3 regions of the Virgibacillus sp. LDC1 genome follow, and region 2 is predicted to be linked to each of the others. Evidence: riboswitches for the same ligand, from Rfam matches in the RefSeq annotation. Region 2 holds a riboswitch; each other region holds the start of a gene.

Region 1 (4,513 bases), on a different contig from region 2:
CACAATCAGAAGCCGCTTCACAACATAATCATAATTCACGCCGAGATTGATCGCCTGCTCACGGCCTAGTGCCAGCACGTTCAGGTACTTGGCAAACCGGGCAAAATACAGCAAGGTCAGCGCAATAACAATGACGGAAAGGACCAGAAGCTCGGTCTTTACATTGTTAAAGCTGGCAAACATTTTGTCTGCCACAAACTGGAATTCGTTCGGATCAATCAGCACTTCCATGAAGGAAGACATACTGGAGAACAGGGTCCCAAAAATCATGCCGATCAGCAGCAGGAAGTAAATGTTGTTTCCTTCCCTTTTGAACAAAATCTTATATAAGACTCCCGCAAACAGGATCATCCCGCCGACGTTGATCAAAAAGTTAACGTTGCTGCCCAGTTTGTACAGCGTAAAGGATCCGAAGACAAAGATGACGGTGGTCTGGATCAGGATATATAAGGAATCTAATCCCATAACGCTTGGCGTCAGTATCCGGTTATTCGTGACCGTTTGAAACACCGTGGTAGACAGAGCAATCGCTCCGCCGGTCAGAATAATGGCCAGCACCTTCTTGATTCTTCTTGGAAGCGCGTAATCCCAATTGCCGCCAAGATCAATGAACAGAAAGACTGCCACCAGGATGATTGCCGCTGCGGCCAACAGGCCGAGTTTGGCTTTATAAGTCATATGCCTTTCTCCTCATCAGTAAGAAAATGAATATACCGCTTCCGAGTACGCCCACGGTTAGACTAATCGGAATTTCATAGGGATAAATAATGATCCGGCCCAGGATGTCACAGAACAGTACGAACCCGGCCCCCAACAGCGCGGTATGCGAAAGGCTTTTTTTCAAATGGTCTCCTAAGTATAAACTGACAATATTAGGTATGATCAGACCAAGAAACGGAATCACGCCGACGGTCAGCACGACGGATGCCGTAACCAGCGCCACGATGACCAGTCCCAGATTCACAACTCTCCGGTAGTGAAGGCCCAGGTTGGTTGCAAACTCCTCTCCCATTCCGGCCACCGTAAACTTGTTGGCAAACAGATACGCCAGAATCACAAGCGGGATGCTAATATAGAGCATTTCATACTGGCCCTTCATGATCATGGAAAAATCACCCTGAAGCCATGCGGACATATTCTGAATAAGATCATATTTGTAGGCAAAGAAAGTGGCTATCGAACTGACGATATTACCAAACATCAGTCCAACGAGCGGGATGAAGATCGCATCCTTGAACTTGATCCGATCCAGGATCTTCATGAAGATAAAGGTTCCTGCCAGAGCGAATACAAAGGCCACAAGCATTTTGATAAGCGGTCCGCTTGTCGTGAAGACGAGCATCGCTACCAAAATCCCCAGTCTGGCTGAGTCCATCGTACCTGCCGTGGTCGGCGATACGAACTTATTGCGGCTGAGCTGCTGCATGATCAATCCGCAGATGCTCATGCTGACACCCGCCAATATGAGACTGACAAGCCTAGGAAACCGGCTTACAAGCATAATATGCTGTTGTTGTTCTGTCATCGAAAACAGTTGCAGTGGCGAGATATCTTTAACTCCAATAAATAATGAAATTACGGAGAGTACCACAACGGCTGCAAATAAGTATCTAATCTTCATGGCTCTTCCTTCTATGCGTATGTCTCTAAACACCCGGGATCTTGCAATTTTCATCACCATTCTCATTGAGATTGATTATCAATTGCGTTCTGATATGCATTATATCATCCTCATTCTGGCTCGACAAGTATAATTGAGAATGAAAATCAATTAATAGCTTCATACATGTATATTTTGTCATGAATTGTTCATAATATGAAGTTTCGAGGAGACATAACTAATATCCACAGGCAGAGTCACACTTTCGTTAAGCTTCCCTTTAATGAGGCTTCTCTAAAAACTAGACGAATTCAATTCATATTAAATACATAAGAAAAATTATATTTAATCAAAAGCCGTTGACAATTGCTCTAAGTTATATTAATATCCTAACATAATTATTATTTCTAACTAAACGTAAGTTAATATGGAATGATAATTAAATTGATTGCAATAAAAAGCAAAATGCATATTTGCTTGAAGTAAAGGACATCTTCTTATCAGGCGAATGCAAATTCGATTACACCAGGAGGTTTTTTTTCAATGTCTAAAGATTTTTCAACTGCACTCAAAAATCGCCGTTCTTATTACGGGATTAGCAAAGAATCCGTTATCTCGGACGAGCGTATCCAAGAAATCGTAAACGAAGCGGTTAAGTATACCCCTTCTTCTTTCAACTCCCAAAGTGCACGCGTCGTTGTATTGCTTGGCGAACAGCATGATAAACTGTGGAACATGACGGAAGGCATCCTGAAGGAAGTCGTTGGCGATGAAGAAGCCTTCAAATCCACGGCCGACAAAATGGCTGCATTCCGCGCTGGTTACGGTACGGTATTGTTCTTCGAGGACAACAACGTCATTGCCGGGCTGCAACAAAACTTTGCCGCTTATGCCGACAACTTCCCGGTTTGGTCCAACCAATCCAACGGCATGCTGCAATTTGTAGTATGGACATCCCTTGAAGCAGAAGGTCTGGGTGCATCCCTGCAGCACTACAACCCGCTGATCGACGAAAAAGTAAAATCCGAATGGAACATCCCAGAAAGCTGGAAGCTGATTGCTCAAATGCCTTTCGGTAAGCCGGTTGCTGAACCAGGCGAAAAAGAATTTGCACCGCTGGAAGATCGCGTGAAAGTATACAACTAAACCAATAGATGAAAAAACCGCCTTCCTAAGTTCCTGCAACTGGGATAGGCGGTCTTTTTTATAATGGGCAAAGATTGAAAAACCGATCGCAAAACGATACAATTACACAGGTAAGAACCCTCGAATTCCTACGATAACGGAGGCTCCGGGGCAAACTTGCAATAACCAACTACATAGGATGTTGGCTGTACTAGGGGTGCCATGTGCTGAGAGACGGCGGGCTGCCGTTAACCCTTATCACCCGATCTAGGTCATACTAGCGTGGGGAAGTGTAGCATTTATGTTTATTTCTTTTCGTAGGCATAACTGCACCTTCTTCATGGGGTGCGGTTTTTTTGCGTGGACTTATATTATGGGGAGGAAATGACAATGAATGAGCTTGTATGCGGAACCAGCCGGATCGTCGGATGCCGGTTCTCGGTATTTCCCATGACGGACCGGTTTGTAGAGGTCATCATGGACGCACTACAATCTGTGGATACGGAGAAAGTGTGGATTCAGACAGATGATGTGAGCACCTGTATTCGTGGACGAGCAGAGCATGTCTTTGATGTTACAAGGGCGATATTCGCCCATGCCGCGGCGAGCGGCGTGCACACCGTTTTTAATGGTACTTATTCCATCGGCTGCCCCGGTGATACGGACGCCGATGTATATATGACTGAGGATTCGACCCTCTTAAACCGTGACATCGGAGAACATGCCGAAATCGAGACTGCCTGCCAATTCGCTCTTTACCCCATGGGTACCGATAACTATATGGAAGTCATCTACAGTGAAGTAAATCGTGCGAAGGAAGCCGGGACATTCGCCGGAAGCGTTCATTACGCCAGCCGATTGGACGGGTCCCTGTCCCGGGTATTTGGATCGCTTGAAGACGCGTTTTTACATGCGATTCAATCCGACAGCAGCCATCTGGTCATGACTGCAGTTGTGTCCGCACACAGCCCATCAATCAAAGCCGCATCGAATTGAGTTCTATTGAGGCAGACAAAAGCCCGGCAAAAGCCGGGCTTTCCTGTCACTAGCTGCCAAGAATCTTGACAGTTTAAACCCAAGCACTCAAGATAATTACGAGCAGGATAAAGAGAACCAAAATAGTTCCTACTGAATTGCCCCATGCGCCGCCGTATTCTCCGCTCATGAAGATCCCCTCCTGGATTTAAAGAATGACGTGATGTAATCACACTATTATAGTATTGCCCGCTTTGTGCTAGTGTCACGGCTAATGTACCTCTCTTTATATATTGGTTAGGAAATATTATTCCTCAAAACCAATGAGAAGCTTCCCTCCGTACGGACGGAGCATTTCCTCGGTGAATGCCATCAGAGCTGAGGGATCATCCTGGCGATACATCGCCGCGAGCGCTGCTTCCAATCGGTCTCCCAAGATTGTGTCATAGCGGCTGAACAGCCGGAACAGTGTTTTCCCTTCACCCGTCCACTCCCGGTTCACCCTAAGTACAAATTCACAGAGAATCGCCGCGATTTTGTGCACCGTAAACCATTTTTCGCCATCCCTTCGTGGACCCTCCAAGTCCAGCATGTACTCGGTTAGCATATAACGGTATTGGTTCATGTCGGTTAGCGTCAAGGGCATGGGGCCGTAATTCAAATCGCTTCGGGCCTCCGCCCGTACCTCTTCTCCCTCGGGCAGCGCGCGCAGCACCGTCCCATCCGCAATCATCCGCTGCATTGACGGATTCGCCGCCATGACGCCCTCGTCGAAATATTCGCGATACGAGGATAAAGACAATATAAATATTT
Region 2 (4,513 bases):
ACCGGATCCAGCAGGACCGGGACGCCATGGGCATTGGCCGATTGCCCCGCTATTATCATCGCATCCACCAGCTCGCGGTTCAGCGTGCCGATGTTCAATACGAGTGCGCCCGCGATGGCGGCCATATCCGCCACTTCCTCGGGCGCGTAAGCCATGACCGGCGACGCGCCCAGCGCGTACAAGCCGTTCGCCGTAAAATTCGTAACCACCACGTTTGTCATATTGTGAACGAGGGGGCTCGTCTGCTGTACCTTCGTTAAAAGCGCCGAAACCTCTTTTTCCCATGCATGCATATGAATCAGCCTCTCTTATCTATAATGGAATTTATGTGCTTGATACAGTTTCTCCTTACAGCACCGCAGCCTGCAGCTGCACCGGCCATTCCTCCTGCTTATATGCCATATCCCAGAACATATACTCCAGTTGGCAGCTCAGCATGAAATGCTCCGTCATCCGTTCCCGCTCGGCTGCCGTCGCACGCTCTGCCCATTCATCGACACGGTTGCAGAACTTGGCTGTCGCGTCTTCCCCCCGGTTGCCGTAGAAATAAATCCAGTCATAGAATGGATGGGACGCATCCGGCTTCACTTCATCCAGCAGCCTGCGACCAATCTCCAGGTACGTCCACGGGCAAGGAAGGAGTACCGCCATAATCTCGCCCAGACTGCCCTCATGCGCCACCGTCAGCATATGACGGATATAATGATGCGCGGACGGAGCAAGCGGATACCCCTGAAGCTCTTCATAGGTCACCCCGGCTGCTGCGCAAAAATTCTGATGCGGGTGCACCTCGCTGTGCAGGATGAACGAAATCTGTTCGTTAAAGGTCGCGATCTCTTCCCTGCTGGTCGATTTAGATATGGCGATACCGTAAATCCGCATGTAGGCATTCAAATACTCAAAATCCTGTTTTACATAGTGAATCAACTGCTCCCGCTCCAGATTCCCCTGGGCAATGCCTTTTACGAAGGGATGATCGAAGATTGCTTGAAAAATACCTTCCGCCTGCTGACGGAGCTCTTGCGTGAAACTCATTTTTGTCCCCACCTCCAACATATTGAAGAGCAGGAAGTCCGTAAGTCACGAGTTTCCAGGCAACGCTAAAAAGCCGCCCCCGAAAACTGGAGCGGCTTCGTCAACAAGCCCGAGTGCGCCAAAAAACGCACCGAGACCTCATATACGAAGGCTCCACTTTCCTACGCTAGTACGAACTAGATCAGGTTCAAAGGGTCCAAGATACGCTCTTGTCTCAGCCGCTAACGGCTCCCCTAGTGGACTTCCTATTCTTTTGTCTAATACTGTACATAGGTTTGTGGGTCGTGTCAAACGTGAACCGTCCGCGGACGGAACTCCACGCTTGAAACCTTTTCATGACCGGGTGATCATAATGTTCTACGGTGGCGGTGGTTATTTTGCTAAATTAAATAGCCGTATGCCCAAAACTTGTTTTGGGAACACTGACGCTCGGTTGTCATATATGCCCCCGCATAATGAGTACATCAGAGCTCAAATAAATGAAGTTTAAGGGAGCGAGCGTATTTATGACGAACCCATCGAAAGCGGTTAAACCCATTCCGGATGGCTACACCTCCGTGACACCGTGGATCATCTCAAGAAACTCCGCAGCGCTGATCGAATTCCTGCAGCAGGCTTTTCAAGCCGAAGAGTTAGCCCGCGTCTATGTTGGCGATGGTATCATCGGCCATGCCGAGGTGCGAATCGGAGATGCCGTCGTGATGATGTTTGACGCGAAGCCGGAATGGCCGGATAGCCCGGCATACCTCCGTTTATATGTTGAGGATTGCGATGCCGTCTACCAACAAGCGCTGGCCGCAGGAGCCGTCTCGGTCACGGAGCCAACAAGCTTGTTCTTCGGTGACCGGGTGGGACGGGTACGGGACCCGTTCGGCAACTTATGGTGGATTCAGACGCGAATGGAGGACCTCACTTCTGAGGAAATGGAACGACGAGCCCAAGACCCGGAATACATCCAGGCGATGGCCTATGTTGCCGGAGCGGACATTGTGGTGAAGATTTCGTAAAAAGGTGGAAGCGAAGCAAAAGCGTCATTACAGGGAGGGCACGGATGGATTCGTGGATGGATTCGGTGTCCAGGGGATGCTTGGATGGCTACCAACCAAAACGATGTAGAACCGCATGATTTTAAGTAGCTATGGTTTAGTGGTAGAAAACGGGGGAACTCAGAGTAGATAGCTGAGGCCACTGCTGGTCGTGGTGCTACTGCTGGCCTTGGTGCTACTGCTGGTCTTGGTGCTACTGCTGATCTTGGTGCTACTGCTGATCTTGGTGCTAGTGCTGATCTTGGTGCTACTGCTGATCTTGGTGCTACTACTCATCTTGGTGCTAGTCCTGATCTTGGTGCTACTGCTGATCTTGGTGCTAGTGCTGATCTTGGTGCTAGTGCTGATCTTGGTGCTACTACTGATCTTGGTGCTAGTGCTGATCTTGTTGCTAGTGCTCGAGGGCAAGCGGACTGAGGATACGTTATTTAGCCAAATCGGGGTTATTTTCGAGAGCTAGCGGACACCAGATACGTTATTCATAGAATATGATGGCAAATAGGCACCTTATTGCGGTAATAAGGGATCCTGTGTCCGTTAGATTTAAGAGTTGGGAGCGAATTAAGAAAATAAGGGATCTGGAGTCCGTAAACAGGTGGTCTTTTTGCTACTACTCATCTTGGTGCGACTACTCATCTTGGTGCTAGTGCTGGTCTTTTTGCTACTGCTCATCTTGGTGCGACTACTCATCTTGGTGCGACTGCTGGCCTTGTTGGCTAGTGCTCGAGGGCAAGCGGACTGAGGATACGTTATTTAGCCGAATGGGTGTTATTTTTGAGAGCTAGCGGACACCAGATACGTTATTCATAGAATATGATGGCAAATAGGCACCTTATTGCGGTGATAAGGGATCCTGAGTCCGTTAGATTTAGAATTGGGTGCGAATTAAGAAAATAAGGGAACTGGAGTCCGTTAACAGGTGATCTTTTTGCTGCTGCTCATCTTGGTGCTGCTGCTCGTTTGCTACTACTATCTTGGTGCTAGTGCTGGCCTTGTTGCTACTAGTCATCTTGTTGCGACTGCTAATCTTGGTGCGACTACTCATCTTGGTTCTAGCGCTCGTTTGCTACTACTCATCTTGGTTCGACTGCTGGCCTTGTTGCTACTGCTCGAGGGCGGCAAGCGGACTGAGGATACGTTATTTAGCCGAATGGGTGTTATTTTCGAGAGCTAACGGACACCAGATACGTTATTTATAGAATATGATGGCAAATAGGCACCTTATTGCGGTAATAAGGGATCCTGAGTCCGTTAGATTTAACAATTGGGTGCGAATTAAGAAAATAAGGGAACTGGAGTCCGTTAACAGGTCAGGGGTAGCGGCAAGAAGCAGGGGGAGTTGGTTATGCTGTGCTGGCGTACAGTGTGGCATGCAGTTACATACCAGCGACACAGCGATGCTACCGTGCAGATATGCTGCCAACGCAGCCGTACCGGCGACGCAGCGATGCTACCGTGCAGCTATGCTGCCAACGCAGCCGTACCGGCTACACAGCGATGCTACCTTGCAGCTATGCTGGCGACGCGGCGGTACTGGCGACCCGGCGATGCACAAAAAAGGAGTCATCCCTCAAGATCTCAGATCTTGAGGGGTGACTCCTTTTTTAGCTTTTTCCTATGCAGCATTCGTTTTCATTCATTCATTACTGAATGCCGTAAAACTCCTGCAGCTGGTCAATCATCAGATTCGCTGCCAGGATGCCGCCTGCTGTATTCCAGATGGCATCATCCACTTTGTGGGCTTGGCCGTTCTTGACGACGTTCAGGTTTTTCCACAGCGGATCGTTGATCCATTCCTGCTCGGTTTGGTTGGCACCGCCATCCCCGGTTTCATAAGTGAAGTAGAACAGTCTGTCGGCATCTGCCTCAGGCAAACGTTCCTTCGTAATCTCGTCAACGAAATCGTCCTTGGCGTTCTTGGTCATGTCGTTGCGGGCGATACCGATTTTCTCGAAAATGACGCCCGAGAACGTATTGGTATGGTACACGCGCGTCTTGCCTGCCATGAAACGGACCACGGAGACGGTCTCATCCAGCTTGCTTCCGGCCTTTTCTTTGAAATCCTGAATCCGCTTGTCGTATGCAGCCAGGAGCTCTTCGCCTTCAGATGCCTTGTTCAGTGCCTTGGCATACAGCTCAAAATTGGTCTGCCACTCGCCGCGAAGATCCTCGGCAAAAACAGTCGGCGCGATCGCCTTCAATTGCTCATATACTTTCTCCTGACGCATTTTGTTGCCAATAATCAGATCCGGCTGCAGGCCGGCGATTAGCTCGATGTTCGGCTGGCTCTCTTCCCCTACAACGGTAACGCCTTCCATCTGGTCTTTAATATGCGGATACCATGGGTCGCCTGTCCAGGATCTAACGGCACCTACAGGCTTCACGCCCAATGCGAGAAGGGCCTCTGTTCCTTCGTTCGTGAGAACCACCAC
Region 3 (4,513 bases), on a different contig from region 2:
CTGGCAGCGGCTTTCGAGGTGCCCCTCAGCTCCTCGGGAAGAAGCACGTTGTCCTCCACCGTACGCCAAGGGAAGAGTGCCGGCTGTTGAGGCATATAGGCGATGCGGCCTTTTTCCCCGGTCACGTCCTGACCATCCATGAGAACGGAGCCCGCATCCGGAGCCGTTAACCCCCCGATGATATGGAAGAGCGTGCTCTTTCCGCTGCCTGAAGGACCAATCAAGGAGACGAATTCCCCGGGCTGCACCTGGAGCGAAAGATCATCCAGCACATGCACTTCGCTGCGCCGCTCGCGGAAGGTTTTACGAAGGCTGCGAACCTCAAGGGCAGGCGCTGGCGGGACCGCTGCAGAGGATCGGCCAAGCCTGTCATGATCCGACAGGGATACTTGATGTGTCATATCGCAAAGCAGCCTCCTTTTATATATGTTGGAAAATGTCCATTCACAATGGTTTTAACCTTTTCGATTCCAGCGAATCAGCCGCTTCTCCAGCAGGGTGATCAGCAGCACCATCAGCAGGCTGAGCAGGACGATGACCAGGATGGCAACAAACACCCGGTCCGTGCGGTAGCCGGATTTTTGCAGCATCATGTAGTAGCCGATTCCCCGGTCCGAGCCGATCCATTCCCCGATCACCGCACCCATGACCGAATAGGTGGCCGCAATGCGAATCCCGGAGAAGATGGAGGGAAGGGCATGCGGCAGCTCCAGCTTGGTGAAAATTTGCCACGAGGTAGCTCCCGCCATCTGCATATAATTCATCATGGTGCGGTCAGTACGGGCGAGTCCGTCCAGGGCCGCAACAGCGACAGGGAAGAAGCAGACCAGCGTAATCACGATAACCTTGGGCAGCATGCCGAAGCCGAACCAAATCATGAGAAGCGGGGCAAGGGCGATGGTCGGCACATTCTGGCTAAGAATAAGAAGCGGATAAAGGGCGGTTTTGAGAAAAGGCACCATGTGCAGAGCCAGCGAGATGACAAGACCGATCGCCGTGCCGATCATAAATCCGATCAGGGTTAATTGCAGGGTGGCCGCTGTATGCTGGAAGAGACCGGAAGCTCCGGTAACGGCCTCATGCCCGATGGCCGTCGGCGCAGGCAAAATAAAGGGTTCAATGTCGAATACGGATACTGCGGCCTGCCAAACCATCAAAAAGAAGAGGACCGCCACAACGGGCGGCCAAACAGAACTCCACCAGCTTTTCATGGACGGTATTTCTCAGTCAGCTTATCCATGCTGATGCCGGTCGGATGATGCGCGATTTTGACTTGGGATATGATGCTGGGACTTCCCGCATTCACCAGCGCCTCGTGCATGCGCTCAACGATCTTGAGCAGCTCGGAGAGCTCTCCTTCCATGGTCGTTTCGAGTGCATGGACCTCATATTTTACGCCCGATTCCTGAATGACCTTGATCGCTTCATCCACATAAGGGATGCTGTCGGCCCCGTTTGGCGTTCTCGGTATTACTTGAATGCTTAAGAGTGTATTCGCCATATAAACTCATCCTTTCGTGCAAGCTATATTGTAATGGAAGAGAGGCAGCCTGCTGTCTCTCCTCTTAAATAGAAATAACCTTATGGCTGCTCCGGTAAAAATTCATTGGTAAATGCGCGGTCCGCGTCAAGTTCCTTCTCCAGCAGCTTGCGCTCAAACATCCAGTCGGCATACCCCGACCATACTTCGGCTTTCTGCTCGCCCCAGCGGGGTGCATCATCCTGATAACGGGGGCTCAGCCATTTCTGGCTGGCGAGAACCAGTTCGGCATCCAAGTCAGGAACAGCCTTCGTAAGCAGGGCTGCCGCATCTTCAGGATGTTGAATCGCATAGTCATATCCTTTTGAAGTCGCCCGCATGAACGCTTTGACAAGCTCGGGGTCCTCCTGGATCTGCTTCTCGTTCGTTACGATCACCGGTGTGTAATAATCAAGCTGCTCCGAGTAGTCCTTCACATAAATCATGTCAAGCGGCTCATTGCGAAGCTCGGCTTCAATCCCCGTCCAAGCATAGAAGATCCAGGCAAAATCAATGTCGCGTTTCACGGCCGTAAAATAATCGGCATCGCCCATATTGATCATATTCACCTTGCTGACATCGGCGCCATCAATCTCCATGATGGATTTCATGACGGCTTCCTCCACAGGCGAGCCCCAGCCTCCATAGGATTTTCCTTCAAAATCGCCTGCCTTCACGATGCCCTTATCCTTGGGGGCGGCAAAGCCGGATGTATTATGCTGAATGATCGCTGCAATGGAAACGAGCGGCAATCCTTGCGTTCTGGCCAGCGTTACGCCTTCCTGATAGCTGATGCCAAACGGCACGTTTCCGGATGCGACCAGCGTATCGGTTCCGCCTGCTCCCGGCTGGACGATCTGGACATTAAGCCCTTCTTCCTCATAATACCCAAGCTCCTTCGCTGCATACAGGCCGGTGTGATTCGTATTGGCGGACCAATCGAGCATCAGCTGTACGTCACGGAGTTTCCCGGGAGTCTGACTGTCTTCGCCTTCGGCACCTGTCTTCTTGTTCTGTCCGCTTGTGCCGCATCCAGACGCAACCATCAGCAGGACGCAAGCAAGAAGCAGCGGAATCCATGTTCCCTTCTTCATCGTTTTTTCTCTCCTTTGAATTCTCTTTCTATAACCTCGTTAACTCCACAAAAAAAGCGCCCTGATGATATCAGGACGCATGACGGCGTAAGTGTATACCACGGCAAATGAACAGCTGCCGCAAACATGGGCTTCCTACGCTGGCATTACCCAGATCAGGTGTAAGGGTCAGTATCATATCGGATACACTCTCAGCCGGCCAAATTCCAGCTCCCCCGGTATTTATGAAGTTTCGATCATTACATCCGCTATTATAGTCCTAACACACCAAACCTGTCTAGTTCGAAGGGGCACGAACGAGGCAGGTCTACTTTTAGAACACGTATGCAATTGGAAGAATGAATGGAGCTATGAACCTTTCACAAGATAAAGGATTTGAATAAAGCTTCTACCGTACGTAAGAGGTTAGCGCTGGAAAAACTCAATCCACTCCCCTTCGGGACCGTGAACGAAGAAATAGCGATACCCATTCGGGAGCGTCACGATTTCCTCATCCAAGTGAGGCACGTCCAGTCCCTGAACGCGAGCATATTCCTCTTCGATGTTATCCGTGCTGACGGCAAAATGATGAACGGTCCCTTCTGCGGGCAGCGTGTCGCTGTATCCCTGAATAAGCTCGACCTCCGTTTCGTCGCTGCCGTTAAATCCGAGGAATGCCAGCTGGATGACGCCATTGGTATGGGTAAGGCGATCCTTCAGCTCAAGTCCGACGACGGCGGTGTAAAAGGCGATCGTGGTTTCAAGGTCCCGGACGACAATGCCGACATGATCCAATCGTTTCTGTGACAAGGCTAAACACCCTTTCCGATTCATATGAGATATGAATGAAATATTATCACATAATTCCTATACGTCAAGTAGGTCTTGAAGGAGGCAACTTTTCGGAGCGTTACGGGTTTCATAGAGTAGAATCCGTGGTTTTTCTTTCATTTCCTCATCTTTACTTTTGGGTGGGTAAAAAGTATCATGAGAACTAGAAGTATTAATTCGAAAGACCTAACAAACAAGTGTTGAAAAAAGCTTACCTTTTGGCCGAGGAGGAATGCTTATGAGTCCAACTCCAGCAGATCATCTGTGGATTCGACTCGCCATGATATATGCATTCATTCAGATAATGATCGCTCTGTGGATGCCTGACGCTTTATCGCTTCAGCGTGTTCTAGTCATTATTCCTCCTGCAGCCGCCTCCGTTTATTTAATGTGGATTAGTCGGCGCTATGAGGTGCATCTTCGCAGGTTTTGGTTTATTGTGAGTCTCGGATTGATGGGGGATGCAGCGGCCCGAATCATTTACGCATGTCATGTTTGGTTTGGAAAAGAGAGCGCTTTCTCTCCGGCTCTAACCCATTTCTTCTGGGGGCTCGAACTCATCCTGTTCGCAAGTTCTCTCATTTATTTATTCCGGCATGTACAGGGTTCGTTTCGGGGGCTCCGGTTTATGCTGGACATCGTGATTGTTGGCATAACGGTCATGACGGTAGGATGGGAGTATTTCATCAAACCTGAGCTTGAGGGTCTGGCCCATGAGGCAGTATGGGGAAACATTTGGGTGGACATGCTGTATCCGCTGTGCGCAATGGTACTTATTTTTTTTACGCTGGTGTTGTATTTTAATACCGGACAGTTAAGGAAATGGTCGGCCATTCTGTTATGTCTTGGCGGGAGTACTTATATTGCAGGAGATGTTCTATACATCTATCTTGTTGATCTTATGGGTATCGAGGCACGTCCCTACCTGTATCCACTCTATTCATTATCGGTATTTTTTATTAGTTTCGCAGGTGGGCAGTCTGCCCCTGCTTCCCGTAAGCCATCTGTTGGCGAGCGGGAGCCGCGTTCGATCGGAAACCTGATCGTAAGGTACCTGCTTCCCTACAGCGTGCTTGGCGGGATGTTTGCC

What was found. A riboswitch is a leader RNA that binds a small molecule or an ion and turns the genes downstream of it on or off. The one in region 2 is predicted to bind thiamine pyrophosphate.
Region 1: another riboswitch for thiamine pyrophosphate. It lies ahead of OHJ21_RS13950 (YkoF family thiamine/hydroxymethylpyrimidine-binding protein); the one in region 2 lies ahead of tenA (thiaminase II).
Region 3: another riboswitch for thiamine pyrophosphate. It lies ahead of OHJ21_RS23245 (ABC transporter substrate-binding protein); the one in region 2 lies ahead of tenA (thiaminase II).

Annotation. Positions count from the first base shown of each region.
Region 1 is NZ_JAOXLZ010000001.1:3,130,333-3,134,845, forward strand. It holds gene OHJ21_RS13935 (iron chelate uptake ABC transporter family permease subunit) at 1-678, opposite strand, end outside; gene OHJ21_RS13940 (ABC transporter permease) at 668-1,621, opposite strand; gene OHJ21_RS13945 (nitroreductase family protein) at 2,144-2,746, shown strand; TPP riboswitch at 2,929-3,031, shown strand; gene OHJ21_RS13950 (YkoF family thiamine/hydroxymethylpyrimidine-binding protein) at 3,116-3,721, shown strand; gene OHJ21_RS13955 (sporulation protein YjcZ) at 3,795-3,890, opposite strand; gene OHJ21_RS13960 (nucleotidyltransferase domain-containing protein) at 4,008-4,513, opposite strand, start outside.
Region 2 is NZ_JAOXLZ010000005.1:274,484-278,996, reverse strand. It holds gene thiM (hydroxyethylthiazole kinase) at 1-293, opposite strand, end outside; gene tenA (thiaminase II) at 349-1,035, opposite strand; TPP riboswitch at 1,177-1,280, opposite strand; gene OHJ21_RS25915 (VOC family protein) at 1,542-2,042, shown strand; gene OHJ21_RS25910 (hypothetical protein) at 2,341-2,541, shown strand; gene OHJ21_RS25905 (hypothetical protein) at 3,001-3,255, shown strand; gene OHJ21_RS25900 (hypothetical protein) at 3,350-3,670, shown strand; gene OHJ21_RS25895 (ABC transporter substrate-binding protein) at 3,725-4,513, opposite strand, start outside.
Region 3 is NZ_JAOXLZ010000002.1:586,115-590,627, forward strand. It holds gene OHJ21_RS23230 (ABC transporter ATP-binding protein) at 1-401, opposite strand, end outside; gene OHJ21_RS23235 (ABC transporter permease) at 456-1,211, opposite strand; gene OHJ21_RS23240 (MTH1187 family thiamine-binding protein) at 1,208-1,501, opposite strand; gene OHJ21_RS23245 (ABC transporter substrate-binding protein) at 1,582-2,613, opposite strand; TPP riboswitch at 2,729-2,840, opposite strand; gene OHJ21_RS23250 (VOC family protein) at 3,019-3,402, opposite strand; gene OHJ21_RS23255 (diguanylate cyclase domain-containing protein) at 3,662-4,513, shown strand, end outside.